One region of the Micromonospora sp. NBRC 110037 genome, then DNA from elsewhere that is predicted to be linked to it. Evidence: riboswitches for the same ligand, from Rfam matches in the RefSeq annotation. Region 1 holds a riboswitch; each other region holds the start of a gene.
What was found. Region 1 has a riboswitch for cobalamin ahead of metE (5-methyltetrahydropteroyltriglutamate--homocysteine S-methyltransferase). Riboswitches for the same ligand answer to the same signal wherever they lie in the genome.

Region 1 (7,548 bases):
GCCGCTGCCGTTCGCGAACACGGCGCCACCGTCCGGAGCGTCGTGCCAGGTGTACGACGTCCCCGGCACCGTCCGCCGGGAACGCGCGACGATCGAGCTGGTGAACCCGGCCGGCAACTGGATGCCGTTGGCGTCGGCTGCCTGAAGCCCGCCGTAGGGCCCCGCCGCGTTCTGTGCCGGGGCTCCGTACGCCGCCGACCACGCCGTGAACGGCAGGGCGAGGGCGCCCGCACCGACAACGGTGGCCCGCAACATCGTTCGACGATCCATGGAACCTCCTCCGTAGGTTCCATGGATCCGACCGTGTGGAGCTTACGCACGCCGATCTGTTGGATGAACGTCGATGGACGGCTCGATGTGCGATGTCCCGCCCACGCCGACCCGGTCGAGGGGTCGTACGGGTAGGAGAGGCAGCGGCACCAACCAGCAGTGGGCGCGCGCGGCCGTCTGACCGGCCCTCCGGCCGCGGCCTCCCCTCCCCCGGTCACCGGCGCAGGTGGCCGATGCCGTGCTGGTCGAGCCAGGCGACAGTCCGCGGTACGAACGTCGGCGCCCCCGAGCCGGCGCTGACGTCGGTGGCGACCAGCGGCACCTGGGCGGCGACCGGGAGCAGCGTGGACCGCCAGCAGGCCGGCGTGGCGCAGGCCGAGCGGTCGTCGACGCGCCAGGCGGCGGCCACGCTGCGGCCGTCCGGGTCAGCCGGGCGATATTCCAGCCACCGGCTCAGATCGTTGCCGCCGTCGATCCCGGCGGCGAGGACCAGGTTGAACGAGCCCTGGACGCGAAGCAGGCGGATCTGCTCCTGCACGCCGAAGTTCGGCAGACCGGCGCCGGCGCACTCGGATCCGCCGTCGCGCCAGCAGGTCCAGACCGCCGCGGGATCGGTGCCGCCGGCCGCCGGGAAGTCGTACGGCGAGATGTCGAAGACCACTGCGTTGTCGTCGCCGAACACCTCCGCCGCCGCGCTCCAGAACGTGCGGGTGGCGGAGATGTCGCTCTGCCGCAGCGACACGACGGGTGTGATGCCGGCCCCGACGAGCCGGTCGACGTACCGGGCCGCCTCGTCGAGGTAGCCGACGCGGTTCTGCCGATCGGCAGGGCTGCCGGTGTAGGCGTAGCAGGCGTCGCTCAGCACGACCCGTACCGCGTTGACGCCGCGGGCCCGCAGCGCGCCTACCGACGCGTCGTCGACCGGGCCGTCCCAGTGGATCGGTCCCCATGCGCATTCGCCGGGCGCGGCCGACCGGATGATTCCACGGGGCCGGTACGGCCTCGGACTGGCTGTGACCGTGAGGATGCGGTTGCCGAACGCCTTCAGCGCAGGCGCGGCGCCGGGCGCCTGCGGCGGGAGCACCCGGATGCCGCGGACCTCGGCGGTGGCCTGGGCGCCGCTGCTGTCGTAGGCGGTGGCGGTGACGCGGGTGCCGCTGTTCGCCGCCACGCCGCGCCAGTCGAACGCGTACGGCGCGGTGGTGTCCACGGCGAGCAGCCTGCCGCGCTCGCGGAACTCGACCCGCTCGATCCGCCGGCCGGGCGCCGCCGTGGCCTCGGCACGGATCGGGATGACGCCCGGCGCGGCGAAGAAGTCATTGGGCAGGGGCGAGGTGAGCGCCACCGACGGCCCGCCCGGCAGTGGGCTGGGCCGCGGGCTCCCCGAGGCCGGCGGCGGCGACGAGCCGGTCGGGTCGGCGCCGTCCCCGTCGCACGGCTGGCCGCTCAACACCCAGTCGGTCGGCTCGGGGTCGGCACCCTGGTAGTTGCCGCCGAACCGCACCGTCACCGAGGCGCCGGTCGGCAGCGTGGATCCCGCCGGCGGACGGAGCATGGTCATCGGATACATCTCGCCGCTGCCCAGCGTGTATCCGTCCGGCAGCCGGTCGAGGCCCATGGTGATCGTCTGACCGTTCGCCTGCCGGAACCGCAGCCACCAGTCGGTGACGGGAGCGCCCAGGTTGGTGACGGTGAGCTCGGCCCAGAAGCCGCTGGACCACTCCCGGGTGATGGTGTAGTCCACCGTGCACGCCGTCGCGGCGTAGGCCGGCCGCAGCGCCATCGTCATGGCCCCGCCGACGACGACCGCGGCTGCTGTAGCCAGCGCGAAGATCCTGCGTCGCATCATGCCCCCGTAACATCGACATACATCACTTCATGCAGCCTCGGCGCTCCGGGCACGGCCTGTCAAGGGCTGAACCGGGCCCGGGCCGGGCGGAACGGCGCGGCGTTCCGCCCGGCCGGCGGCTCAGCGTCCGCGCAGCTCGGCCGCGGCGGCGACCAGGTGCTGGAGGGACGCCTCGACCTCGGGATAGCCGCGCGTCTTGAGGCCGCAGTCGGGGTTCACCCACAGCCGCTCGGCCGGCACCGCGGCCACGGCCCGGCGCAGCGCGCCGACGACCTCGTCGTGGGACGGCACCCGGGGTGAGTGGATGTCCCAGACGCCGGGCCCCACACCCCGGCGGTATCCGATCGCGGCGAGGTCGTCGAGGACCTCCATCCGGGAGCGGGATGCCTCGATGCTCGTGACGTCGGCGTCGAGGGCGTCGATGGCCGTGATCACCTCCCCGAACTCCGAGTAGCACAGGTGGGTGTGGATCTGGGTGTCGTCGGCGACTCCGCAGGTGGCCAGGCGGAACGCCCCGACTGCCCAGTCCAGGTACGCCTTCTGGTCCGCCCTGCGCAGTGGCAGCGTCTCACGCAGCGCCGGCTCGTCGACCTGGATGACCCGGATACCGGCTGCCTCGAGATCACGGCACTCGTCGCGCAGGGCGAGCGCGACCTGGTCCGCAGTGTCTGCCAGTGGCTGGTCGCTGCGGACGAACGACCAGGCCAGGATCGTGACCGGGCCGGTGAGCATGCCCTTGACCGGCCGGTCGGTCAGCGACTGCGCGTAGGTGGACCAGTTGACGGTCATCGGCGCCCTGCGTGCCACGTCGCCGTAGATGACGGGCGGACGCACGCATCGGGAGCCGTAGGACTGGACCCAGCCGTGTTCGGTGGCGGCGAACCCGTCCAGCTGCTCGCCGAAGTACTGGACCATGTCGTTTCGTTCCGGCTCGCCGTGCACGAGCACGTCCAGGCCCAGCCGCTCCTGGAGCCGGACGACGTGCTCGACCTCGGCGCGCATCCGCTGCGTGTAGGCGGCGTCGTCGAGACGCCCGGCCCGGTGCTCGGCACGCGCGCGGCGCAGCTCGTCGGTCTGCGGGAACGATCCGATGGTCGTGGTCGGCAGGGGCGGCAGGTTCAGCCGGGCCTGCTGTGCCGCCGCACGCTCCGGGTACGCGCCGCGCTGCCGATCCGTGGCGCGCAGCGCGGCGAGCCGACCGCGTACGGTGTCGTCGCGCCAGGCGGCAGGGGTGGGCGGCAGCGGCTCGGGCAGGGACGTGGTGCCGTTGCGCAGCGCGCGGCCGAGCCGGACGACCTCATCGACCTTCTGCCGGGCGAAGGCGAGCCGCTGACGCAGCGCCGGGTCGAGAGCGGTCTCGGCGGACAGGTCCTCCGGCACGTGCAGCAGCGAGCACGAGGTGGACACGGCGACGTGGTCGGCGAGGGCGGTGACGGCGGCACCGGCCGCCACGGCGGCCCGCAGGTCGGTACGCCAGACGTTGCGGCCGTCGACGAGGCCGGCCACGATCGTCTTGCCGCGCAGCGGTCCCGCACCGGCCAGCCGCCGCAGGTTGCCGGGCCCGGCAACCAGATCCACGCCGACCGCTTCGACCGGCGTGTCGAGCAGGGCGGGCAGCGCGTCACCGAGCTCGCCGAAATAGGTGGCGACGAAGATCGCCGGCCGCTGTTCCACCGCGCCGAGCCGGGTGTACGCCTCCCGCAGCGCGTCGATCTCGGCGGCGCTCCGGTCGGCGACGTAGGCGGGTTCGTCCAGCTGCACCCATCGCACGCCCGCCGCGGCAAGGGATCGCAGGATGCCGGCGTACACGTCGACCAGGTCGGTCAGCCGGTCGAACGGTTCGCCGCGGGCCTCGGTGGGCTTGGCCAGCAGCAGGAATGTCGCCGGCCCGACCAGCACCGGCCGGCTGTCGATTCCCAGCTCGCGGGCCTCGCGGTACTCGCGCAGCGCCTTGTCGGGATTCGCCGCGAAGGTGGTGTCGGAGCCGATCTCGGGAACCAGATAGTGGTAGTTGGTGTCGAACCACTTCGTCAGTTCGAGCGCCGGCTCGGCATCGACGCCCCGGGCCATGGCGAAATAGGTGCCGAGGTCGCCGAGGCCGAGACGGGCGAACCGGCGCGGGATCGCGCCGACGGCGACGGCCGTGTCCAGCACGTGGTCGTAGTAGGAGAACGTGTTGGACGGGATCGCGTCCAGGCGCGCGTCGCGCAGCGTCCGCCACACCTTCGCCCGTAGCGCGGCAGAGGTCGCCGCCAACTCCTCGGCGTCGATCCGGCCCGCCCAGTAGGCCTCGACGGCCCTCTTGAGTTGCCGGTTGCCCCCGATACGCGGATAGCCCAGCACGGTGCTCTGACCGAATGCGGTACTCATGGAGATCCCTTCCCTCGAAGCACACGAGGCCGATCGAGGCGGGGAGGGAAGGGGTACAGACGGCGTACCGGCTTCCGCACCGGCCGTCCCGAGCGACCGTCGGCGGCGCACACCGGACGGTGCGCGCGGTGCGGGCAGGTCTTCGGACTCGCGGGCGCGACCGGATCCACCCGGTCACCTACTGGCCGTCGCTTCCCAGACCTCACGGTCCAGTGCTTCGATGACGGCTGTCGTTCCCACTCACCGCTGCGGGGCAGTCCCGGACTCACACCGGGTTCCCTCTTACGACGCCACACCCTTCACGGGCACGGCGAACCAGCACCGTTGTCCATCGTATGGGGCGGTAAGCCGACGTGGTCGGCGCGTCCGTCCTGCGGGACGGCGAGCCGTCGCGGCGGGTGGCGGGAGCGACTCGCGGTCGCCCCCGCCCCCCGTCGCAGGGCCGGTCAGCCCTTGCGCCACTTCTGGCCGGCCGTGCCCGTGCAGTCCCAGAGCTGGAGCCTCGCGCCGTCGTTGCCGTTCCGGTCCTTGATGTCGACGCACTTGTTGGCCTGAAGGTTGACCAGGTCCCCGGCCGAGTTCAGGGTGAACTGCTGGGCGCCGGTGCCGTTGCAGGTGTAGAGCTGCACCACCGCCCCGTTGGCGGTGGACCCGGCGTCGACGTCCATGCACTTGTTGTTCTGGCTCTTCAGCGCCGTGCCGCTGAACGTCCACTTCTGCGCGTTGGTGTTGTTGCAGTTCCACATCTGCAGCGGCGCGCGGTCGACGAAGTTGGAGCTCGGCACGTCGATGCACTTGTTGCTCCAGTTGCTGACCACGGGCACCCCGGTGGCCGGGTTGCCGCCCCCACCGCCGGTGAACGGGCTGAGGATCAGTCCGGCCGAACGGGGGTCGCCGTCGTGCACCAGTGACTCGAATCCGCCGACGTCGTCGAAGGCGAACGCGTACGCCCGGCCGTCGGTCATGTTGGCGTGGATCAGGCGGGCGTACTGGTTGGTGGGGTTGCTGCGGTAGAAGTCGGCGGCGTTCGTGCTGGGCTGGGTGTCGATGGTGCCGAGCGTGCCTCGGTTGAGGGCGGCGCAGAGCGTGCGCGAGATCGGGCCGACCACCTGGTCGTTCGGCGCGGGCAGGTCGCCGTCGCATCCCCAGACGCTGGCCGAGGAGGGCCGGTTGAAGGAGGCGACCACCTGGCCGCTGCCGTTTGTGAAGGTCATGGTGTTGCCCGAGGTACGGCCGTAGTACCGGATGGCCGGCTGGTCGGCGAAGGGCGCCACGGTCAGCGTCTTCGTGGTGTACGCGTTCCACGCGGAGGCGATGTAGGAGTCCAGATAGGTGGTGCTCAGCAGGCCGGCCCCGGCCGCCTTCCCCGGAGCCAGGACGCGCAGCACGGTCCCGTCGGAGCGGGTGTGGACGGTGTTGGCCCAGCCCGGCTGCGCCCGGATGCCGTCGATGACCGCGTTGCGTCCGTTGGCCACCACGTCGCCGGTGCGCTTGGTGACGCCGTTGGCGCCGGTCACCGTGACCGCGTGCGGGATCGCGAACATGTCGACCTGGGAGCTGTTGAGCCACAGCCCGGAGTCGTTGTAGGTGAACTCGCTCCAGTCGAAGAGGATGTCGCGGTTCGCGTCACCGGCCGCCCAGGGCGCGGGCTGCACCAGCCCGTCCGGGGTGAGGAAGAACTTCAGCTTCTGCCCGAGGGCGAAGTAGGCCCGGCCGGAGAAGCCCCGGGGGAACTGGATCGTGGTGCTACCGCCGTTGCCGGGGCCCGGTATGGAGACGTCCGGCGCGGGCGACGGCGGGATCTGCCCGCCGCTCCACGGCACGAAGGCGCCACCGGCGGTGACGTAGCCGAGCCGGCCGGAGGAGAGCTGGACGCCGATGACGTAGAGGTAGACCGGGTCGGTGCGACCGGTGGTGTTAGTGACGGTGACGGGTAGCAACGCCGGTCCGACCGCGTGGGCGGGCGTGGCGACGACGGTGCCCGCGAGCCCGGCGAGCAGTGCGGACGCGGCGGCGAGCAGCTTTCTTCGAAGACGCATGGCGACACCTCGCTGGAGACAGGGACGGGAGAGCGCTCTCTCAGCAGGGTCCAATTGTTAATATTGTTTGTCAATAGGCGATCACCGATGGATGCGAGACCGTCACGGGCGGGGCACCCGCCGTGCAGCGGTCGGGTCCGGCGGGACGACGTGCTTGGCGGTCTCGTTGGCGGCGACGTTGACCAGGGTGACCGCGGCGAGGGCCGCCAGCACCACCGGCGGGAGCGCGGCGAGTCCGAGTGGCGCGGACAGTGGGCTGAAGGGCAGCGCGACGGTGACCGTGATGAGCAACAGTCCGGTGCCGGCGAGCGCGGCGGAGGGGCGGCTGCGCAGGAAACTCCGATTGGAGCGCAGCACCAGCAGCGCGATGATCTCGGTGGCGGTGAACTGGACGAACCAGGCGGCGCGGAAGACGTCGGTCGACACGTGCCACCACCAGCGCAGGGCGCCGAGTACGAGGAGGTCCACGGCGATGCTGATCGAGCCGTACACCAGCATGAACCTGCGGATGGTCCGGACGTCGACGGTACGCGGATGCTGGATCTGCTCGGCATCGGCGTAGTCGGTGGACAGGGTGGTGTAGGGGATGTCGGAGAGGAAGTTGAGCAGCAGGACCTGACGGGGCAGCAGCGGCAGGAAGGGCAGCAGGAGCGCGGCGATGCTCATGCTGACGACGTTGCCGAAGGACGCGCTGGTGTTGACCCGGATGTACTTCAAGGTGTTGGTGAACGTGCGGCGGCCGAGGCGGATGCCGTCGGCTATCACGTCGAGGTTCTTGTCGAGCAGCACGATCGCCGCGGCCTGTTTGGCGACGTCGACAGCGGTGTCGACGGAGATGCCGACGTCGGCGGCGTGCAGCGCGGGAGCGTCGTTGATGCCGTCGCCGAGAAACCCGACGACGTCGCCGCGTTGGCGCAGCGCGGTCAGGATGCGTTCCTTCTGCAGCGGGTCCACCTCGGCGAACACGGTGACGTCGGTGATCCGCTCCGGCAACTGGTCGTCGGGGCAGGCGGCGAGGTC
Region 2 (7,548 bases), on a different contig from region 1:
AGGTCGTAACGGGCCACTCCGGGCCGGGTGTCGCCGGGGACCAGCACGATCGAGAAGTACGGCACCGTGGCGGGGTCCACGTCGGCGACAGGCAGTACCCGCTCGGCGGTCATCGACGCCCGTTCGACGTACCAGGAGCCCTCGACGCGCCCGGCCTGCTCGAGCGCCGAGCGGACCTTGGTGAACGTCCGGCCCAGCTTCATGATCACCGCCCCGTCGGTGTCGGCGAGACGCCGGGCCAGCTCGGGCTCGGGCAACGTTCCCGGCAGCACGGTCAGCACGTCGGTCTGCCGGACCAGCGGCAGGGCGGTGGTGGCGGTGGCGGCGGCGAAGGCGGGCACACCGGCGACGACCTGCGTGTCGAACTCGCCGGCGAGCCGGTCGTGCAGGTACATGAACGAGCCGTAGAGCATCGGGTCGCCCTCGGCCAGCACGACCACGTCGCGGCCCGCACGAAGGTGGGCCCGCAGCCGCTCGGCGGCTTCGGCGTAGAAGTCGGCCATCGCCCCGGCGTACCCGCCCGGGTGCTCGGTGCTCTGGGTCGTCACCGGATAGACCAGCGCCTCCTCGATCACGTCGTCCGGGAACAGCCCGGCAGCGATGCGGCGCGCGTTGGACTGTTTGCCGACACCCTGGTGGTAGGCGATGACCTGGGCCGCGCCGATCAGCCGGGCGGCTTTGAGCGTGATCAGTTCGGGATCACCCGGGCCGACCCCGACGCCGGACAGCCGCCCGGTCACTCCGCCTCCCGGGCGAGGGCGTTGAGCGCGGAGGCGGCCATCGCCGAGCCGCCCCGGCGCCCGGTCACCACGAGATAGGGCACGTCGAGGCCGGGGGCGTCGGTGGCGAGGTCGATGAGCGCCTGCTTGGACTCGGCGGCGCCGATGAATCCCACCGGCGTACCGATGATCGCAGCTGGTCGTGGCGCGCCGTCGCGCAGCATCTCCAGCAGGTGGAACAGGGCCGTGGGGGCGTTGCCGAAGGCGACGACCGCGCCGGCGAGGTGGTCGGTCCACAGCGACACCGCCGCCGCCGACCGGGTCGTTGCCCACCGGTGGGCAAGCGCCGGGACCTCGGGTTCGTGCAGAAAGCAGCGGACCTCGTTGTCACGGGGCAGGCGGGCGCGGGTAACGCCGGCGGCGACCATGTGCGCGTCGGTCAGGATCGGCGCCCCCGCCTCCAGCGCCCCGCGGGCGGCGGCCACCAGGCCGGGGTGGATCACCAGGTTGCGGGTGAGGTCGGTCTGGCCGCATGCGTGGATCATCCGCACCGCGACCTTCTCGGCGTCGGCCGGCACACCCGAAAGATCGGCCTCGGCACGGATGGTGGCGAACGAGGCGTCGTAGATCGCCGCGCCGTCGGTGACGTAGTCGTAGCGGCGTGCCGGTGTGGTGAGACTCATGCGTTCTCCAGATCGGGGACGAGCAGGGTGCGGTACGGGGTGACGACGATCTCGCCGGCGCCGAGCGCGCGGATCTCCTCCAGCAGGGGAGCGTCCACTCGGCCGCCGGAAGCCGCGAGGTGCGCGGTGACGCGGCCGTCATCCTGAACGATCCTGCCCAGCGCGGGTGGAGGTGTGCTCACCCGGGTCCGCTCGGCACGGTCGAGTACGGTGCCCAGCAGCGCGGCGCCGGCGCCGGGCAGCTCGTCGACGTGCCAGGGTGAGTCAGGCCGGTCACCCGCGAGCCCGGCGAAGCGTACGGCGAGCCCGGTCAGCGCCGCGGCGGCCTCGTCCAGCCGGATGACTGGCCCCCACGCCGAGGTTCCGGCGCGTAGCTGCGCGGTGTCCGAGTCGAGCGCCACCAACCCCAGGTCCAAGTCACGGCTGACCAGATCACCGCGGCCGTCGTCAAGCACGAACAGGAACCGTCCGGTCAGCGCGGTGAGCCGGGGCTCGGCGCGCAGCCGTGCGTCGAGTCCGGCGACGACCGGGTGTAGATCGGCCCGGCCGCCACTGCGTCCGGTCAGCGGTGAGGCGAGGATGTTGCGGACCAGCTCGTGCGACGTGGACGGTACGAGCCCGGTCGCGATGACGTCGGCGACGACGGTCTCGGGCAGCCGCCCATCGTCGTGCTCGAGACCGCGCACCTGCAGGTTGGCGCGGCTGGTCAGGTGGACCGCGCCGTCGCCGTGCGCACGGGCCACCTCCACGAGTGCGCACAGCGCCGCAGTCGGCACGATCCCGCCGGGGACGCGCACCCGCACGAGCGCGCCGTCGTCGGCGATCCATGGGCGCAGCAGGCCGGGACACAGGTCGCGGCGGGTCCTCTCGGTCACGGCGACATGGTGCCAGAGCCCGTCCCCGGCGACACCGGCTGTCGGTGCTACCGTCGTGATGCCAGTCAAACTCAGCCATGAGCCAGGGAACCCGGTGCGAATCCGGGACTGACGCGCAGCGGTGAGGGTGACGGGCGGGGCACGACGCCACTGGACCCACGGTCTGGGAAGGCGCCCCGTCCGGTTGATCCCGAGTCCGAAGACCTGCTGGCCGCAGATCCGTCTGCGACACGTGCCCATCCAGGCCTCGCGCACAGGCCCCGGACGAAAGAAGACCCCGTGTCCCGATCGCACCGGATCACCGGCTCCTGACCCCGTGAGCGTCCTCGTTCACGTCGCGACCGCACTGACGGACGCCGCGTCGCCGGTGCTACGCGGGCAGGCCGAGGCAGCCGGCGCCCGACTGGCCTTCCTGCAAGCCGGCGAGCCGACGCTGACCCATGTGCTCGACCTGCTGCACGCCGAGGGCACCCGGGAGGTTCGCCTGGAACCGGTGTGCACCGACGACCTGACTTTCGCCCGTTCGTGGGTGGGACGCGTGGCCGGCCACTGGCACCGTCAGCAGATCGACCCGCCGGTCATCCGGTTCGGCGAGCGCGCGATCACCGGGCACGAGGCGCCACTCACCTCACCGGCCTGGGACACCCTGCCGCCGTACCGCCATCATCTACTGCTGTGCCGCGGCCCGCGCTGCAGTGCCCGCGGCGCGGACGAGACCTATCGCGCGATCGTGGGCGCGCTCGTCGAGCAGCAGCTCACCGACGCCGACGTCCTCATGGCCCAGACCGGCTGCCTGTTCCCGTGCAACCACGGACCAGTCGCCGTCGTGCACCCCGACGGCACCTGGTACGGGCCGGTGCGACCCGGCGACGCGGCACGCCTCGTCGGCGAGCACCTACGCGCCGGCCGTCCGGTCGGCGACCTGCGCCTCGGCTCCCGTGTCACCGAAGGAGAAACATGACACGTATCGCCCTGCTGTCCACCTCGGACACCGACCTGCTCTCGGCGCGGGCCAGCAACGCGGACTGGTCCTGGGCCAACCCTGCCCGGCTCACCGGCGAGCGCCGCGACACCCTGACCACCGAGGCCGAAGTGGTCGTTCTGCGGGTGCTCGGCTCGCCCGAGGACGTACGCGACCTCGCCGCGCTGATCCGCGGCACCGGCCGTCCCCTGGTCGTGCTCGGTGGGGAACGGACGCCGAACGCCGCGTTGATGGGGCTGTCGACCGTCCCGATCGGCGTCTGCGCCGAGGCGCACCGCTACCTCGCCGAGGGCGGCGCGGAGAACCTGCGCCAACTGCACGCCTTCCTGTCCGACACCGTGCTGCTGACCGGCGAAGGCTTCGAACCGCCGGCCGTGCTGCCCGAGTGGGGAGTCAGCCGGCAGCCGGCCCCGGACGCCCGGCCCCGCGTCGGAGTCCTGTACTACCGGGCCCACGAGGTGAGCGGCAACAACGCGTTCGCCCACGAACTCGCCGATGCCATCGACACCACCGGCGTGGCCGCCGGCGTACCGATCTACGTCTCGTCACTGCGGGCGGCGCCCGAGGAGTTGTACGCCGAACTCGCCACCCTGGACGCGATCGTCGTCACGGTCCTGGCCGCCGGCGGCGCCCGGCCCGCCACCGCGAGCGCCGGCGGCGACGACGAGTCCTGGGACGTCGAACGGCTGCGCGCCCTCGACATCCCCGTGCTGCAGGCTCTGGCGCTCACGTCCGGCAGAGCCGAGTGGGAGGCGTCCGACGAAGGCGTCACCCCGCTCGACTCCGCGACCCAGATCGCCATCCCCGAGTTCGACGGCCGCCTCATCACCGTCCCGTTCTCATTCAAGGAGGTCGACGCCGACGGCCTGCCCCGCTACGTGACCGACCCTGAGCGATGCACCCGCGTCGCGGGCATCGCCGTCAACCACGCCCGACTGCGGTATGTCCCGCCCGCCGAGCGCAAGGTGGCCCTCGTCCTGTCGGCCTACCCGACCAAGCACAGCCGCATCGGCAACGCCGTCGGCCTCGATACGCCCGTGTCGGCGATCCGATTGCTGCGCGCGATGCGAGATGCCGGCTACGACCTCGGCGCACCCGGCGCAATTCCCGGGCTCGACCCGCTGCTCCCGGTCGAGGGAGAGGATGCCGACACGACGGCCGGCAACGCGCTCATCCACGCTTTGATCGCCGCCGGTGGGCAGGACGAGGAGTGGCTCACGCAGGCTCAGCTCAGCGAGTCGCACGTGCGTATCAGCCGGGACGACTACCGGCGCTGGACTGCCGGATTGCCCGCCGCGCTGCGCGACGCCATGGCCGAGACCTGGGGCGAGGCTCCCGGCTCGCTTTTCGTCGACGACGACGGCGACATCGTGCTGGCCACCCTGCGCGCCGGTAACGTCGTCATCCTCATCCAGCCCCCGCGTGGCTTCGGCGAGAACCCGGTCGCGATCTACCACGACCCGGCCATGCCTCCGTCGCACCACTACCTGGCCGCGTACCGCTGGCTCGAACACGGCTTCGGCGCCGACGCGGTGGTGCACCTCGGCAAACACGGCTCGATGGAGTGGCTGCCGGGGAAGAACGCCGCGCTCTCAGCCGCCTGCGCCACGGACGCGGCAATCGGCAGCATGCCGTTGATCTATCCGTTCCTGGTCAACGATCCTGGCGAGGGTGCCCAAGCCAAGCGCCGCGCGCACGCCACCATCGTCGACCACCTGGTGCCGCCGATGGCACGCGCCGAAAGCTACGGCGACATCGCCAAGCTGGAGCAACTGCTCGACGAGCACGCCAACATCGCCGCGATGGACCCGGCAAAGCTGCCCGCGGTCCGCCAGCAGATCTGGACGCTGATGCAGTCCGCACAAATGCATCGCGACCTCGGCCTGGACGAACGGCCCGGCGACGAGGAGTTCGACGACTTCCTGCTGCACGTCGACGGCTGGCTGTGCGAGATCAAGGACGTACAGATCCGCGACGGATTGCACGTGCTCGGCCAGGCGCCGACCGGACAGGCACGCGTCAACCTGGTGCTCGCCGTGCTCCGCGCGACACAGGTCTGGGGCGGACAGAACCGGGCACTGCCCGGCCTGCGCGCCGCGCTGGGTCTTGCCGAGGACGCCCCGGCGGCCGACGTCGACGCCGTGGAAGCGCAGGCCCGTGCCCTGATCGAGGCGATGGAGAAGGCCAGCTGGCAGGCTGACGCGATCGACGCGCTGCACGACGACCCGGTGGTACGCGACGTCCTGCGCTTCGCCGCCGAGCAGGTCGTGCCGCGACTGGCCGCCACCACCGACGAACTGACCAACGTCCTGCACGCGCTCGACGGCGGTTTCGTCCCGGCCGGGCCCTCCGGCTCCCCGCTGCGCGGACTGGTCAACGTCCTGCCGACCGGCCGTAACTTCTACACCGTCGACCCGCGGGCCGTTCCGTCCCGTCTGGCCTGGGAAACGGGACAGGCGATGGCCGAGTCCCTCGTCGCCCGGCATTTCGCCGAAACCGGCGAGCATCCCCGATCGGTCGGCCTCTCCGTGTGGGGCACCTCCGCGATGCGCACCTCCGGCGATGACATCGCCGAGGTGCTGGCGCTGCTGGGCGTACGCCCCATCTGGGACACGGCCTCACGCCGGGTCAACGGCCTGGAGGTGATCGGCCTCGACGAACTCGGCCGGCCCCGCATCGACGTTACCGTGCGCATCTCGGGATTCTTCCGCGACGCCTTCCCGCACGTCATCGAACTCCTCGACGACGCCGTGCAGCTCGTCGCCGGGCTCGACGAACCCGATGAGCGCAACTACGTGCGGGCACACACCCGCCACGACCTCGCCGAGCACGGCGACCAGCGGCGGGCCACCACGCGGATCTTCGGTTCGAAGCCCGGATCGTACGGCGCCGGCATCCTCCAGGTCGTCGAGTCCGGCACCTGGCGCGACGACGCCGACCTGGCCGCCGTCTACACCGCCTGGGGCGGCTTCGCCTACGGCCGCGGCCTCGACGGCATCGCGGCAACCGACGACATGCGAACCAACTACCGGCGCATCGCCGTCGCCGCGAAGAACATCGACTCCCGCGAGCACGACATCGCCGACTCCGACGACTACTTCCAATACCACGGCGGCATGATCGCCACGGTCCGCGCGCTGACCGGCGCCGAACCCAGGGCGTACGTCGGTGACTCCACCACGCCCGACGCCGTACGCACCCGCAGCCTGCAGGAAGAGACCAACCGCGTCTTCCGCTCGCGGGTGGTCAACCCGCGCTGGATCGCGGCGATGCAGCGCCACGGCTACAAGGGAGCGTTCGAGCTCGCCGCCACCGTGGACTACCTCTACGGCTTCGACGCCACCGCCGGTGTCGTCCACGACTGGATGTACGAGTCACTGGCCCGCGAATACGTCCTCGACGAGACGAACCAGCAGTTCATGCGCCGCGCGAACCCCTGGGCACTGCGCGGCATCGTGGAACGGCTGAACGAGGCCGCCGACCGTGGACTGTGGGCCGAACCGGACGCCGAGGTCATGGCGGAGATGGCCCGCGTGTACCTCGAGGTCGAGGGAGACCTGGAGGATCAGGCGTGACACGGCGCCTCACCCTGGTCGGCCTCGGCCCGGGCGACCCCGAACTGGTCACGGCCCAGGCCGTCCGGGCACTCAACGAGGCCGACTACTTCCTCGTCGCCGACAAGACCGGACAGCACCCGGGCACGGCCGACCTCATCGCGATGCGCGAGGCGATCTGCGCCCGGCACGTCACCGGCGCCTGGCGGCTCGTGCACGTACCCGACCCGGAACGCGACCGTGCCGGCCCGGCCGACTACACCGGCGCGGTACGCGACTGGCACGAGGCACGGGCCGAGGCGTTCGAGCAGGCATTGCTGGACAACCCGGGAGACGCCGCAGTGCTCGTCTGGGGCGATCCGGCCCTGTACGACTCGGCGATCCGTGTGGCCGACCGCATCGCCGAACGCGCACGGGTCGACATCACCGTGGACGTCGTACCCGGCCTCAGCAGCATCCAACTGCTGGCGGCACACCACCGGCTCGTCCTCAACACAATCGGCGGCCCGATCACCATCACGACCGGCCGCCGCCTGCTCCACGACGCGGCGACACACGACAACCTCGTCGTCCTGCTCGACGGGGCATTGACCTGTCGCCAGCTCCCCGAACTGTCGGCCTGGCGGATCTGGTGGGGCGCGAACCTCGGCTCGTCCGACGAGCAACTGGTGGCCGGCAACCTTGACGAGGTCGCCGACCGAATCTGGTCCCGGCGGACGGCGGCGAAACAGAGCC
Region 3 (6,829 bases), on a different contig from region 1:
CCACGAGGGTGGTGCCGGTGCGGGCGAGGGCGGCGTAGTCGATCGACGAGTCGGGATGGCCGGGCGGTACGTGGCCGGAGATGACGGTGAAGCCTTGCACGAGTCCGCGGTGGGTGACCGGGATGCCGGCCAGCTCCGGGGCCGCGATGCTGGAGGTCACGCCGGGTATCACGGTGGTGGGGACGCCGGCTTCGGCGCACGCGGTGACTTCCTCGAAGCCGCGGCCGAAGACGTACGAGTCGCCGCCCTTGAACCGCACAACGTGCCGTCCGGCGCGGGCGTGCTCGACGAGCAGCGCGTTGATCTGTTCCTGGCTCGTGCTCCGCCCGTACGGGATCTTGGTGACGTCGATGATCTCGGCGTCCGGGCGCGCCCACTTCAGGGCCTCCCACGGGGCGAGCCGGTCGGTGAGGATCACGTCGGCCTGCTTGACGGCCGCGCGTCCGGCGACGGTGACCAGCCCCGGATCGCCCGGGCCGGCGCCGACCAGCGTGACGTGTCCGGCCGTTCGGACCGCTGCCGCCGACCCGGCCTCCGAGGGTGCGACGGTACGCAGCACGACGTCGAACCGGCTCTCGTCGACCGGGGTGGTGACCCAGGTCAGGCGCCCGCGGAGGGCGAGGTCCTCCAGCGCGGCGCACACGGCCGGCGCGGCGACGGTGACCAGGGCCCGCTTGTGCAGCAGCGCACTGACCGTGACGGCGGCGGGTGCGCTCCCGTCGAGGACGAGCACGCTACGGCCGGTAAGGTTCAGCTGCATGTGACGGTGATTCCTAACGTGCTGAGGAGACAGCCGTCCGGTGTACGGCCTCGGTGAACGACTGGGCCAGATGCGGGTGCCCAGCCCAATGCACGTGCAGATAGGACGCGCTGAGGCTGGGGGAGGCGAATCCGGCATTGCGGCCCTCGATGCGCCAGGCGGGGTGCTCGCCGTGACCGGGTGTGACGGTGGTGCGGTGGAATTCGTGGCCGGTGGCAGCGGTTCCCCGCTCGCCGAGCAGCTGGTCCGAGCCGAGTCCGGCACGGTGGTACGCGAGGGTGAGGCGCGGCGTCATGACTGCTTCGGCGTCGAGCGCCCCGACCATGGGATGGCCGTCGACGGAGCGGCACAGATACAGCAGGCCGGCGCACTCGGCGACGGTGGGGACGCCGTCGAGGACGGCCTGGCGCAGTTCGTGGCGCAGCGTCGTGTTGGCGCTCAGCGTGGACGCGTGTACCTCGGGGAACCCCCCACCGAGGTACAACCCGCGTGTCCCGGCGGGAAGCCGCTGGTCGCGGGCCGGGTCGAACGGAACGACGGTGCAGCCCGCCGCCTGCAGCAGCTCGGTCGTCTCGGCGTACCGGAAGGTGAAGGCACGCCCGGCCGCGACCGCAACCACCGGTGATCCGGCGCCCAGCCGCCGGACGTGCGCGGCGGGATCCCATGGCTGGGCGTCCAGATCGGGTGCGGTGCGTGCCACCTGCAGCACCGCATCGAGGTCCACGTGGCGGGCGATCTGCTCGGCCAGCACGTCCAGGGCGGCGGCGGCCTCCTCACGTTCGGCTGCCGGCACGAGCCCGAGGTGGCGCGACGGGGCGCTGACACCCTGGTCGCGGTGCAGGATCCCGAGCACCGGTACGCCGGTGGATTCCACCGCCCGGGCCGCCTCGGCGGCGTGGCGGGCGGACCCGGCTTTGTTGAGCACGACACCCGCGACGGTGACGCCGGCCTCGAACGTGCCCATTCCGTGCACGACGGCCCCTACGCTGCGCGAGGTGTGCGAGACGTCCACGACCAGCAGGATCGGGGTGGCGGTCAGGGCCGCGAGGTGCGCGGTAGAGGCGAAACCGTCGCCGCCGATGCGGCCGTCGAACAGGCCCATGACCCCTTCGACGATGGCGATGTCCGCGTCGCGTGCGCCGTGCAGCAGCAGCGGGATCACGAGTGAGGGGTCGGTCAGGTGCGGGTCGAGGTTGCGGCCGGGGCGTCCGGTGGCCAGCGCGTGGTAGCCGGGGTCGATGTAGTCGGGCCCCACCTTGTGCCCCGACACGGTGTGCCCGCGCGCGGCCAGCGCGGCCATGAGCCCGGTCGCGACCGTGGTCTTGCCGTGGCCGGAGGCCGGCGCCGCGACGATCAGCCGCGGAAGGCTCACCATTCGATGCCTCGTTGGCCCTTCTGGCCGACGTCCATCGGGTGCTTGACGTGCTGCATCTCGGTCACCAGATCGGCTGCCTCGATCAGCCGGTGGTCGGCCCGGCGCCCGGTGACGATCACGTGCTGACGGCCGGGACGGTGGACCAGTGTCTCCACGACGTCGCCGACGTCGACCCAGCCCCACTGCATCGGATAGGTGAACTCGTCCAGGATGTAGAGCTGGTGCCGTTCCGCCTGGATACGGCGCTTCACCTCCGCCCAGCCCTCGGCGGCGTCCGCGGCGTGGTCCGCCTCGGTGCCGCTCTTACGGCTCCAGGACCATCCGGAGCCCATTTTGTGCCACTCGACTGGCCCGCCTTCGCCGGTCTGCTCGTGCAGCAGCCCGAGCCTCTCCAGGACGGTCTGCTCCCCGATGCGCCACTTGGCCGACTTCACGAACTGGAACACCCCGATGTCCCAGCCCTGGTTCCAAGCGCGCATCGCCATACCGAAGGCGGCGGTCGACTTGCCCTTGCCGTTTCCGGTGTGGACCATCAGCAGCGGCCGGTTGCGCCGCTGGCGGGTGGTGCTGCCGTCGTCCGGGACGGTGAGCGGCTTACCCTGCGGCATCAGGCCACCCCCGCCCGCGGAGCGGTCGCCGTGCGAACGACCCCGGTGAGCCCGTCGGCGGTCACTTCACCGAGCGGCACGTGCTCGGCCCTCAGATGAGTGGCAAGCCGGGCGGCGAGGCCGAGCCGGAATCGTCCGGTCTCGCAGTCCACGACGACGACCTGGACACCGCTGGTGGCGAGCGCGGCGGCGGCGCGGTGGGCACGACCCAGCGGGTCCGGGCCGGAGGTGGCGCGGCCGTCGGTCACCACGACGAGCAGGGGCCGGCGGGACGGGTCGCGCAGCGCCTCCCGGCGCAGCACCTCCCCACTGCGTTCCAGGCCCTCCGCGAGCGGGGTCCGGCCACCGGCCGGTAGGTCGGCCAGGCGGCGGGAGGCGACGTCGACCGAGCCGGTCGGTGGCAGGACGACCTCGGCGGTGTGCCGGCGGAACGTCACCAGTGCGACCTTGTCCCGGCGGCGGTAGGCGTCCAGCAGCAGCGACAGCACAGCGGTCTTGACCTGCTCCATGCGGCGGCGGGCCGCCATCGAACCGGACGCGTCCACGCACAGCAGCACGAGGTTCGACTCGCGCCCGACGGTCTCGGCCCGGCGCAGGTCGCCGGGCACGAGCGCGAGGCCGCGACCGCCGGTCAAGCCACCCCGGGAATGCTGATGCGGCGCCGCCGCGGTGATGGTGCCCGGCAGGTGCAGCCGGCCGTCGCCGGACGTGCGCCGCCGCTGCCCGGCGACACGGCCCTGCGGTGTTCGTGCCCGGGACCGCCGGCCGGCCTGACCGTCGCCGGTTCCTTTCACGACCAGCAAGCGGGCACGTGCGGGCTCGCCCGCGGATGCCATCGATGTGGCGGCCTGCCGTTCGGGCTCCGGTACGGGCGGGCTCTCGCCGGGAGAGCCGGGCACGTCCCCGGCCGATCCGTCGTGCCCGGTGTCGTCGGGCAGACCGCCGCCGGGACCGTCGGGTCCGGGGTCGGGGTCGTTGTGGCCGAGTAGGTCGTCCAGGCGGTCCTGGTCCAGGCCGGGCTCGTCGAAGGGGTTGCGGCGGCGGCGGTGCGGCAGCGCGAGACGGGCGGCGATGCGGATGTCCTCGAGTGTCACTCGCGTACGTCCCCGCCAGGCCGCGTGCGCCGCGGCGGCGCGAGCGGTGACGAGGTCCGCACGCAGGCCGTCCACGTCGAACGCGGCGCACAGCTCGGCGATCCTGGTCAGCGTCTCGTCGTCGAGCACGACACCGGCCAGCGAGCGCCGGGCGGCGGCCAGCCGGGTGCGCAGGGCTTCCTGCTCGCCGGCCCAGCGTGTGGCGAAGCCCTCCGGGTCGGCGTCGAATGCGAGCCGGCGGCGGACCGCCTGCACCCGCAGGACGGGGTCACGCGGGGCGGCGACCTCGACCGTCAGGCCGAACCGGTCGAGCAGCTGCGGGCGCAGTTCGCCCTCCTCCGGGTTCATCGTGCCGATCAACACGAACCGGGAGGCATGCTCGACCGAGACACCGTCGCGTTCGACGCTGACCCGGCCGGTCGCCGCGGCGTCGAGCAGCAGGTCGACCAGGTGGTCCGGCAGCAGGTTGACCTCGTCGACGTACAGCAGGCCACGATGGGCCCGGGCCAGCAGGCCAGGCTCGAACGCGACGACGCCGTCTCGCAGCGCGGCATCGAGCTTCAGCGATCCGGTCACCCGGTCGTCGCCGGCTCCGACGGGTAGTTCGACGAGGCGTACCGGCCGTTCGACGACGGGCGTGGGCACGTCGAACGGCCCGTCGGGGCAGACCGCCGAGGGATCGTCCGGGTCGATGGAGAACCGGTCGCCCGCATAGACCCGTACCGCCGGGAGCACCTCGGCGAGGCCGCGCACGGTAGTGGTCTTGGCAGTGCCCTTCTCCCCGCGGATCAGGACACCGCCGATGAGCGGATCGATCGCGACCAGGGTGAGGGCGAGAGTCATGTCGTCGGCGCCGACGACGGCACAAAAGGGGTACTGCGCTGGCATGTAGGGCTCCCGCTCGATCTGCCATGGCGGTCCACGACGCGGCATGCGCCGTGGATCGGATCGAGGCCGGTCTTCGGACTTCCCAGGTCAATGCCTGGATCACCGCAGCGGGCCCTGTGCCGGATTCTCACCGGCTTCCCAGATTCTCCCCGCGACCACGGTCGTGGGGCACCTCGAACCTGTGCATCACCATAGACGCCCCGGTGGCCGGGGCAAGGGCCGGTGGGCGGCTAGGGTGCATCTCCATGGAGGAGCGGGTGACCGTGGTGGGGATCGGGGCTGACGGGTGGGTGGGTCTGCCGGAGCCGTCCCGGGCGCTGGTGCGGGCGGCCGCGACGCTGCTCGGCGGGCGGCGGCACCTCGAGGCGGTGCCGCCCGTCGACGGCCAGCAGCGCGTGGCGTGGCCGTCGCCGCTGCGGGACAATCTGCCAGGTGTGCTCGCCTCCGCGCGAGGGCCGGTTGTCGTGCTGGCCTCCGGCGACCCGCTCGTGTCGGGTATCGGCACGACGCTGCTGGACGTCCTGGGCCCGGAGCGCGTGACGATCGTGCCCGGGGTCTCCTCGGTAGCCCTCGCCCGAGCACGTCTCGGATGGCCGGCCGAGTCCGTCACCACGGTCAGCCTGGTCGGCCGGGACCTACGGCTGATCGTGCCTGCGCTCTCGGCCGGGCGCCGGCTGCTCGTGCTGTCCAGCGACGAGACGACACCCGCGGCCGTGGCCGCGGTGCTGACCGGGCTCGGTTGGGGGCAGTCCAGGCTGGTCGTGCTCGGTGACCTCGGTGCCGCCGGTGAGTCGTGTACCGCGACCACCGCGGCCGGGTGGGACCTGAACGACGTGCCGCGGTTGAACGTTCTCGCTGTCGAAGCTCGCGGTGCCGGTCCGGGCTGGGCCTCGGGCGGCGTGTTGCCCGACGACGCGTTCGAGCACGGCGGGCAGATCACCAAACGTGACCTGCGGGCCAGTGCCCTGGCCCGGCTCGCGCCCGCGCCCGGTCAGCTGCTGTGGGACGTCGGCGCCGGCAGCGGCTCGATCGGTGTGGAGTGGATGCGGGCCTGGCCGACGGCACGGACGATCGCGGTGGAGCCCCGCTCCGACCGGGCCGCGCTGGTGCACCGCAACGCCGCTGCCCTCGGCGTGCCGGGTCTGTGTCTGGTCGAGGGTTCGGCGCCCGGGGCCCTGTCCGGCCTGGACCGTCCCGACGCGGTGTTCGTCGGCGGCGGGGCCACCGTCCCCGGCGTGCTGGACACCTGCTGGGATGCGCTCGGCGCCGGTGGACGGCTCGTCGTGCACGGTGTCACCGCCGAGACCGAGGCGGTGCTGCTGAAGCAGCACAGCCGGCGCGGCGGTGAACTCGTCCGCCTGCACGTCGAACGCGCCGAACCGCTCGGCGGCTTCACCGGCTGGACGCCCGCACGGGCAGTCAGCCAGTGGTCCATCGTCAAGGGAGATTCATGACCGTCCATTTCGTCGGGGCCGGGCCCGGCGCCGCCGACCTGCTCACCCTCCGCGCGGTACGCCTGCTCGAGTCCGCCGACGTGTGCCTGTACCCGGGCACGTACCTCGACGCCGAGGTGCTGGAGCACTGCCGTGACGACGCCCGGCTGATCGACACCCAGCACCTCGACCTGGACCAGATCACCACGCACCTGGTCCAGGCACACGCCGACGGGTCCGAGGTCGTACGGCTGTGCTCCGGTGACCCGTCGCTGTACTCGGCGGTGCACGAGCAGGCACGCCGGCTCGACGCCGCCCGGGTCCCGTGGGACGTCACGCCCGGCGTGCCGGCCTATGCGGCTGCTGCCGCCGCCGTCGGCGCCGAGCTGACCGTCCCGGAGCTGGCCCAGTCGGTCGTGCTCACCCGCGCGCAGGCCCGGTCCACGGTCATGCCGTCGGGAGAGAAGCTCGCCGCGTTCGCCGCGACCGGCGCGACGCTCGCCCTGCACCTGGCGGTCACGCGTACCCGCGAGCTGGCCGCCGAACTGGCCGGCTACTACGGCCACGACTGCCCCATAGTCGTGGTGCACCGGGTGTCGCAGCCGCAGGAGCTCATCCTGCGCGGCACGCTGGCCGACATCGGCGGCCGGGTCGAGCAGGCCGGTCTGCGA
Region 4 (7,548 bases), 390 kb from region 1:
GGGTCGGGCGGGTGACACGCCGGGCGGGAGCCGTCGGCGTGCCTCGACGTGCAACTCCCCCGTCCGGTCGGCGGTCCGCTTCTGCGAGGACGGAACCGCACCGTGACCGATGCCATCACCCTCACCGGCCGACCACCGTCGGCGTCGCACCTGACCCTGTCGCAGATCATGGACCAGCACCACACCAACCTGATGGGCACGGTGCACGGCGGCCGGATCCTCAACCTGATCGACTCGGTCGCCGGGGTGGTCGCCGCCCGCCACTCCGACGGACCGGCCGTCACCGCCGCCATCGACGAGACGGCCTTCCTGCGCGCTGTCCGCGTCGGTGACGTGGTGCACGTGGACGCCCGGATCACCTGGGCCGGCCGCAGCTCGATGGAGGTGGCCGTGAAGGTCAGCGCGGACCGCTGGGACCGCGCGGTGCCGCCGGTGGACGTGGCGACCGCGCACCTGGTGATGGTGGCCGTGGACGACGAGGGCCAGCCCCGGCCGGTGCCGCCGCTGCTGCCCGGCACCGACGGTGACCGGCGGCGCTACCGGGAGGCGCAGATCCGGCGCGAACACCGGCTGGCGCTGCGCCGGGCGCTGCTCGACGGCGCCGAGGAGGGCTGAGGCGTGCTCGGACTGTCGGCGGCCACGCTCGCGGGATACCTGGCCGCGATCGTGGTGCTCATGCTCACCCCCGGGCCGGACATGATGTTCGTGCTCGCCAACGCCACCCGGTACGGCGCGCGGGCCGGGGCGGTGGCGGCGCTCGGGGTCGCGGCCGGGGAGGCGGTGCACGTCGCCGCCGTGGTGGCCGGACTCGCCACCGTGATCGCCGCGTCCCCGGTGCTGTTCACCGCGATCCGGTGGGCCGGTGCGGCGTACCTGATCGTGCTGGGCCTGCGGGCGCTGCGCGGCACGGGCCGGCCCGGCGTCGCGGCGGACGGGGCGGACGGCGGCGGCGCCGGGCGGGCGTTCCGGCGCGGGCTGCTCACGAACCTGCTCAACCCGAAGATGATCCTGTTCAGCGTGGCGTTCCTGCCGCAGTTCGTCCGGCCCGACGCGGGCCCGGTGGCGGCACAGCTGGTGCTGCTCGGCGCGCTGTTCGTCGCGGTGCAGCTCACCGTGGACCTGGCTCTCGGCGTGGGCGCCGGGCGGTTCGCCCGCCGCTGGGGCGACAGCCGCTGGTCGCGGCGGGTCGACCGGCTCTGCGCTGTCGCCTTCGTCGCGCTCGGTGTCCGGCTGGCCGCCGGCTGACGCTTGCTCGACTCCAGCTCGCCGAGATGGCGGCATCAGGAGGGCTCCGACCCCGCCACCTCGGCGAGCTGGTGAGGATCACGCTCCGGCGCCCGGGGCGGGGCGGCGGGCCGCTCGCGGTCCAGGTGCAGGCGCAGCAGCACCCAGCCCAGCGACACACCGCCGATGAACACGTACGCGGGCTGCGTGCCGAACGTGTCCCAGCAGGTGTGCAGCGTGACGGCGGCGGCGAAGGTGAGCAGGAACGCCGCCAGTCTCCGGCCGCCGGGCGCGGCGGCGAACGTGAACAACGCGGCGGCGGTCAGCCCGGTCCAGGCCAGGTGCGCGGCGGGCGCGGTGAGACCGCGAACCAGCAGCGTCCGCTCGACGGCGCCGAGGTTGCCCTCCGACCCGACGAACGCGGCGAACGCGTACCCCATGGTCTCCAGCGCGGCGAACCCGGCGCCGGAGGCCACGCCGATCACCAGGCCCTGCGCCGGTGACCGGTGCCGCCGCCACAGCAGCAGGATGCCGGCCGGCACGATCAGCTTCGCGGTCTCCTCGGCCAGGCCGACGAGCGCCATCGGCAGGACGCCGAGGCGGTGCAGCGTGCCGTACTCCAGCCAGCCGGCGGCGACCACGCCGACCACGCCGCCGAGAAGCGCGGCGACGCCGACGACGGAGCCGGGGACCGGGCGGCGGGCCGGCCGCCCCTGGGCGAAGGCCAGGAACGTGGCGGGCGCGACGCACGCGCCGAGCACGATCAGCGCCGGTACGAACGTGACGGTGCCGGTGCCGGACAGTGTCTCCAGCACCAGCAGGTGAAGCCCGACGCCGACGAGCAGGACCGCCACCCACGCCCAGCGGCGTCCGGTATTCCCCATACGCCGAGTATCGCGCCCGGCGGCGAGCGCCGGCATCGGGGGTAGGCACTGTGGACAGTGAGATCCATGCGACACGCCCGACACGACATCTGGTGTTGCCCAACCGCCCCCACCGCCATATATGGTGGTGCCGCAGCTGGTTCGGCCGAGCCCTCCGGGGCGGGGCCGAGGCAAGAGGGAACCCGGTGGAAATCCGGGACTGCCCCGCAGCGGTGAGTGGGAACGACAGCCGTCAACAGCACTGGGCCACCGGCCTGGGAAGCGACGGCCGGTAGGCGACCGGCGACCCCGGTCGGGCCCGCGAGTCCGAAGACCTGCCAGCGCGCCGTGCGCCTCCGCGTACGGCGGCCGGAGGTCGCGCGGGACGACCGACGCCAGCAGCCGGGCCGGCCGCGCCGTGCCCGTTGGCGTCTCCCGCCGTCTCCAGACGGTGACAGCGAGGAGAGGTCATGACTGTCGTGCAGGAAAGCCCGCCGGCCACCGGCGGCGGGTCCGAGGCCCGCCGGCCGGCGATGCGGGTACGCAAACGGGACGGCGACACCGAGCCGGTGGACGTCGGCAAGATCGTCCGGGCGGTCGAACGCTGGGTCGCCGACCTGGACGAGGTGGACCCGCTGCGGGTGGCCACCAAGACGATCAGCGGGCTCTACGACGGGGCGACCACCGCCGAGCTGGACCGGCTGTCGATCCAGACCGCGGCGGAGCTGATCGGCGAGGAGCCGCAGTACTCGAAGCTGGCGGCAAGGCTGCTGGCCGCGTACGTGGACAAGGAGGTCCGCGGTCAGGGCGTGGCGAGCTTCAGCCAGTCGATCGCGTACGCGCACGGGCTGGGGCTGATCGGCGACGAGACGGCCGCGTTCGTCGCCCGGCACGCGCGCAAGCTCGACGACGCCGTGGACCCGGACGGCGACAGGCGGTTCGAGTACTTCGGACTGCGCACTGTCGCGGACCGCTACCTGCTGCGGCACCCGCAGTCGCGGCTGGTGGTGGAGACGCCGCAGTACTGGCTGCTGCGGGTGGCCTGCGGACTGTCCCGCACCCCGGGCGAGGCGGTCGGCTTCTACCGGCTGATGTCCAGCCTGGCCTATCTGCCCAGCTCCCCCACGCTGTTCAACTCCGGCACCCGGCACACCCAGATGTCGTCGTGCTTCCTGGTCGACTCGCCGCGCGACGAGCTTGACTCGATCTACGAGCGCTACCACCAGGTGGCGAAGCTGTCGAAGTTCTCCGGCGGCATCGGCATCGCCTGGTCGCGGGTGCGCGGCCGGGGCGCGCTGATCCGGGGCACGAACGGCCGGTCCAACGGCATCGTGCCGTTCCTCAAGACGCTCGACGCCGGGGTGGCCGCGGTCAACCAGGGCGGCCGGCGCAAGGGCGCGGCCTGCGTCTACCTGGAGCCGTGGCACCCGGACGTGGAGGAGTTCCTGGAGCTGCGGGACAACACCGGCGAGGAGTCCCGGCGTACGCACAACCTCAACCTGGCCAACTGGATCCCGGACGAGTTCATGCGCCGGGTCGAGGCCGACGGCGAGTGGTCGCTCGTCGATCCGTCGGACGCCCCGGAGCTGCCCGACCTGTACGGGGAGGCGTTCGACGCCGCGTACCGGGCGGCCGAGAAGAACGCGGTCCGCACGGTACGGGCCCGGGACCTGTACGGGCGGATGATGCGCACGCTCGCACAGACCGGCAACGGCTGGATGACGTTCAAGGACGCCGCGAACCGGCTGTCCAACCAGACCGGTGAGCCGGGCAACGTGATCCACCTGTCCAACCTGTGCACCGAGATCCTGGAGGTGAACGACGACGCCGAGACGGCGGTGTGCAACCTCGGCTCGGTGAACCTCGGCGCCCACGTCACCGCCGACGGGGTGGACTGGGAGCGGCTGCGCGCCACGGTCCGCACCGCTGTGGTGTTCCTCGACCGGGTGATCGACATCAACTACTACCCGGCCGAGCAGGCGGCGGCGTCGAACCCGCGCTGGCGGCCGGTCGGGCTCGGCCTGATGGGGTTGCAGGACGCGTTTTTCACGCTGCGCCTGCCGTTCGACTCCGCCGAGGCGAAGGAGCTGTCCACCCGGGTGCAGGAGGAGATCCTGCTGACCGCGCTGGAGACCTCCGCCGGGCTGGCCGAGCAGTTCGGGCCGCATCCGGCGTACCCGCAGACCCGGGCCGCGAAGGGTGACCTGCACCCGGACCTGTGGGGCGCGGAGCCGGCGCAGGCCGGACGGTGGGCGGCGCTGCGTGAGCGGATCGCCGCAGGCGGGCTGCGCAACTCGCTGCTGGTGGCGATCGCGCCGACCGCCACCATCGCCTCCATCGCCGGCTGCTACGAGTGCGTGGAGCCGCAGGTGTCCAACCTGTTCAAGCGCGAGACGATGTCCGGGGAGTTCCTCCAGGTCAACACGTACCTGGTGCGGGAGCTGAAGGCCCGCGGACTGTGGACGCCGCAGGTCCGCGACCGGATCAAGCGGGCCGAGGGCTCGGTGCAGGACATCACCGAACTGCCCGCGCCGGTGCGGGAGCTGTTCCGCACCGCCTGGGAGCTGCCGCAGCGGGCGCTGATCGACCTGGCCGCCGCGCGGGCGCCGTTCGTCGACCAGTCCCAGTCGCTGAACCTGTTCCTGAGCGCGCCGACCATCGGCAAGCTGTCCTCGATGTACCTGTACGCCTGGAAGGCCGGGCTGAAGACCACCTACTACCTGCGTTCCCGTCCCGCCACCCGCATCCAGCAGGCCACCGTCGCCCCGGTGCCCGCCCCGGTGCCCGGCGTGGTCTCCGCCGTGAGCGACGACGAGGCGCTGGCCTGTTCCCTGGAGAACCCCGAGAGCTGCGAGGCATGCCAGTGACCACCACCGCACCGACCCGGCACATGCTGCTCGACCCCGGCATGGACCTGACCCTGCGGCCGATGCGCTACCCGCGCTTCTTCGACCGGTTCAAGGACGCGATCAAGAACACCTGGACGGTCGAGGAGGTGGACCTGCACTCGGACCTCGCCGACCTGGCGAAGCTGTCCCCCGCCGAACGGCACCTGGTGTCGCGGCTGGTGGCGTTCTTCGCCACCGGCGACACGATCGTCGCCAACAACCTGGTGCTCAACCTCTACCAGCACGTCAACTCGCCCGAGGGCCGGCTCTACCTGTCCCGGCAGCTGTTCGAGGAGGCGGTGCACGTCCAGTTCTACCTGAACCTGCTCGACACGTACGTGCCGGACGAGAAGGAACGGTTCGCCGCGTTCGCCGCGGTGGAGAACATCCCGTCGATCGCCCGCAAGGCCGAGTTCTGCTTCCGGTGGATCGACTCGATCTTCGAGCTGCGCGAGCTGCGGACCCGCGACGACCGGCGGGCGTTCCTGCTCAACCTGATCTGCTTCGCCGCGTGCATCGAGGGCCTGTTCTTCTACGGCGCGTTCGCCTACGTCTACTTCCTGCGCTCCCGGGGCCTGCTCAACGGGCTGGCCTCCGGCACCAACTGGGTGTTCCGGGACGAGTCGATGCACATGGCGTTCGCCTTCGACGTGGTGGAGACCGTACGCGCCGAGGAACCGGACCTGTTCGACGCCGAGATGGAGAAGCAGGTGAAGGAGATGCTGGCCGAGGCGGTGGAGTGCGAGGTGAGCTTCGCCGCGGACCTGCTGGGCCAGGGCGTGCCGGGGATGTCGCTGGCGGACATGCGCGAGTACCTCCAGCACGTGGCCGACCGGCGCCTGGCGGTGCTCGGCATCGCCCCGATGTACGGCAGCGCCAACCCGTTCGCGTTCATGGAGTTGCAGGACGTGCAGGAGCTGTCCAACTTCTTCGAGCGTCGGGTGTCGGCGTACCAGGTCGGCGTGACCGGCAGCGTCACGTTCGACGACGACTTCTGACCGCCGCCCCCGCCCCGGCCGTCACGGCCGGGGCGGGGCCGGGCTCTCGCCGGGCAGCGCCGCCGCCCGCACCCGCCCGATCAACGCCACCACGGCGAGCGCCAGCACGGCCACCACCACGAACGCGGTACGCAGGTCCAGCGCGCCGGCGAGAAGGCCGATCACCGGCGCCGCGAGCAGCGCGCCCGGCCACTGGCCCATCGCCACCACGGAGACGCCCTCGCCGGACGTGAGGCCCGGCTGCTCACCGGCGAAGCCGAGCACCGTCGGGGTCACGCACGCCAGGCCGAACCCGAGCAGTCCGAACCCGGCCATCACCGCCGCCGGATGGGGGTACGCCACCGGCAGCGCCACGCCGGCTGTCGCGACCAGCGCGGACAGCCGGACGAAGCGGATCCGCCCGACCCGGCCGGCCAGCCGGTCGCCGAACAGCCGGGCGACGGTCGCGGCCAGCGAGAGACAGGTGTACGTGGCCGCGGCGAGCACCGCCGTGGCGCCGGCCACCTCGGTCGCGTACAGCGCGCTCCACTGGGCGCCGGCCATCTCGATGAACGAGGCGAGGAAGGCGATCACCGCGAGCAGCAGCAGTTGCGGGGTGAACCGGTCACGCAGCCGGCGCCGCGCCTCGCCGTCCTTGGTCTCCTGGCGGGGCGTGTCGGGCAGCCAGCGGTGCGTGGCGATCAGCAGCGCGCCCAGCAGGACACTGGTGACGGCCATCTGCGCCGACGGCGACATCCCGATCGCCGCGGCCCCGGTGCCGCAGAGGCCGCCGACCAGCATGCCGATGCTGAAGCCCGCGTGGAACGTGGACAGGATGGGCCGCCCGTACCGCTTCTGCACCTCGACCGACTGGGCGTTCATCGGCGTGGCCAGCAGGTTCGCCGCGAAGCCCCAGACCGCGAGCCCGCCGACCAGCGCCACCACAGTGGTGGACGCGGCCAGCAGCGGCGCGTTGAGCAGGATCAGCGCGGCCCCGGCCAGCGCCAGCCGGCGGGTGTTGATGCGGCTGATCAGCACCGCCACCACGACCAGGGAGACCAGCTCCCCCGCGTTCGTGGCGATGTTCGCCAGGCCCCAGCCGGTGTTGCCGACCCCTACCGCGTCCCGCACCTCCGGCACGCGGGCCGACCACCCGCCGATGGCCAGGCCCATGATGACGAAGAGCAGCGCCACCGACCAGCGGGCCCGTACGGCCGAGCGGGGCACCGGCGGCGCGGGCTGCTCCGTCGTGTGCTGGTTCGTCGAGGTGTCCGTCATGGTCGTCGTACCTCTCTGGGATCGGTCCGTCGGAACTCCTACCCGATCGCGTGGTCGAGGAAGCACGCACCGTCAGGAAGGCGTACCCGTTCCGGTGTGGTGCCGGGGTCGGTGACGAGCGCCGAGACCACCGCGACGTAGTCGTCGATCAGCCCGCGTACCAGGTCGTCGCCGAAGACACCCCGGTTGCGGATCACCACGCCGCCGGCCCGGTCGTCGTCCACCACGACGATCGGTGAACCCCGCTTGACCCAGACGGGCAGACACTCGGGCGGCACGTCGGCGGCGACCACCGGCGGCGGGGTGCCGGGCGCGGCC

Region 2: another riboswitch for cobalamin. It lies ahead of A4R25_RS29405 (ferredoxin); the one in region 1 lies ahead of metE (5-methyltetrahydropteroyltriglutamate--homocysteine S-methyltransferase).
Region 3: another riboswitch for cobalamin. It lies ahead of A4R25_RS29375 (magnesium chelatase subunit D family protein); the one in region 1 lies ahead of metE (5-methyltetrahydropteroyltriglutamate--homocysteine S-methyltransferase).
Region 4: another riboswitch for cobalamin. It lies ahead of A4R25_RS04070 (ribonucleoside-diphosphate reductase subunit alpha); the one in region 1 lies ahead of metE (5-methyltetrahydropteroyltriglutamate--homocysteine S-methyltransferase).

What each region holds. Positions count from the first base shown of each region.
Region 1 is NZ_BBVA01000002.1:735,706-743,253, reverse strand. Features, by position in the region: gene A4R25_RS02590 (alkaline phosphatase PhoX) at 1-270, opposite strand, end outside; gene A4R25_RS02585 (Ig-like domain-containing protein) at 485-2,119, opposite strand; gene metE (5-methyltetrahydropteroyltriglutamate--homocysteine S-methyltransferase) at 2,240-4,489, opposite strand; cobalamin riboswitch at 4,605-4,824, opposite strand; gene A4R25_RS02575 (beta-1,3-glucanase family protein) at 4,936-6,528, opposite strand; gene mgtA (magnesium-translocating P-type ATPase) at 6,631-7,548, opposite strand, start outside.
Region 2 is NZ_BBVA01000016.1:56,030-63,577, forward strand. Features, by position in the region: gene A4R25_RS29390 (precorrin-2 C(20)-methyltransferase) at 1-740, opposite strand, end outside; gene A4R25_RS29395 (precorrin-8X methylmutase) at 737-1,402, opposite strand; gene A4R25_RS29400 (sulfite reductase subunit beta) at 1,399-2,277, opposite strand; cobalamin riboswitch at 2,323-2,504, shown strand; gene A4R25_RS29405 (ferredoxin) at 2,594-3,238, shown strand; gene cobN (cobaltochelatase subunit CobN) at 3,235-6,834, shown strand; gene cobF (precorrin-6A synthase (deacetylating)) at 6,831-7,548, shown strand, end outside.
Region 3 is NZ_BBVA01000016.1:48,336-55,164, forward strand. Features, by position in the region: gene cobA (uroporphyrinogen-III C-methyltransferase) at 1-760, opposite strand, end outside; gene A4R25_RS29365 (cobyrinate a,c-diamide synthase) at 774-2,135, opposite strand; gene cobO (cob(I)yrinic acid a,c-diamide adenosyltransferase) at 2,129-2,743, opposite strand; gene A4R25_RS29375 (magnesium chelatase subunit D family protein) at 2,743-4,725, opposite strand; cobalamin riboswitch at 4,772-4,916, opposite strand; gene A4R25_RS29380 (bifunctional cobalt-precorrin-7 (C(5))-methyltransferase/cobalt-precorrin-6B (C(15))-methyltransferase) at 4,971-6,179, shown strand; gene A4R25_RS29385 (cobalt-precorrin-4/precorrin-4 C(11)-methyltransferase) at 6,176-6,829, shown strand, end outside.
Region 4 is NZ_BBVA01000002.1:1,129,312-1,136,859, reverse strand. Features, by position in the region: gene A4R25_RS04085 (acyl-CoA thioesterase) at 103-615, shown strand; gene A4R25_RS04080 (LysE family translocator) at 619-1,245, shown strand; gene A4R25_RS04075 (PrsW family glutamic-type intramembrane protease) at 1,281-2,108, opposite strand; cobalamin riboswitch at 2,229-2,445, shown strand; gene A4R25_RS04070 (ribonucleoside-diphosphate reductase subunit alpha) at 2,558-4,954, shown strand; gene A4R25_RS04065 (ribonucleotide-diphosphate reductase subunit beta) at 4,945-5,973, shown strand; gene A4R25_RS04060 (MFS transporter) at 5,995-7,230, opposite strand; gene A4R25_RS04055 (condensation domain-containing protein) at 7,269-7,548, opposite strand, start outside.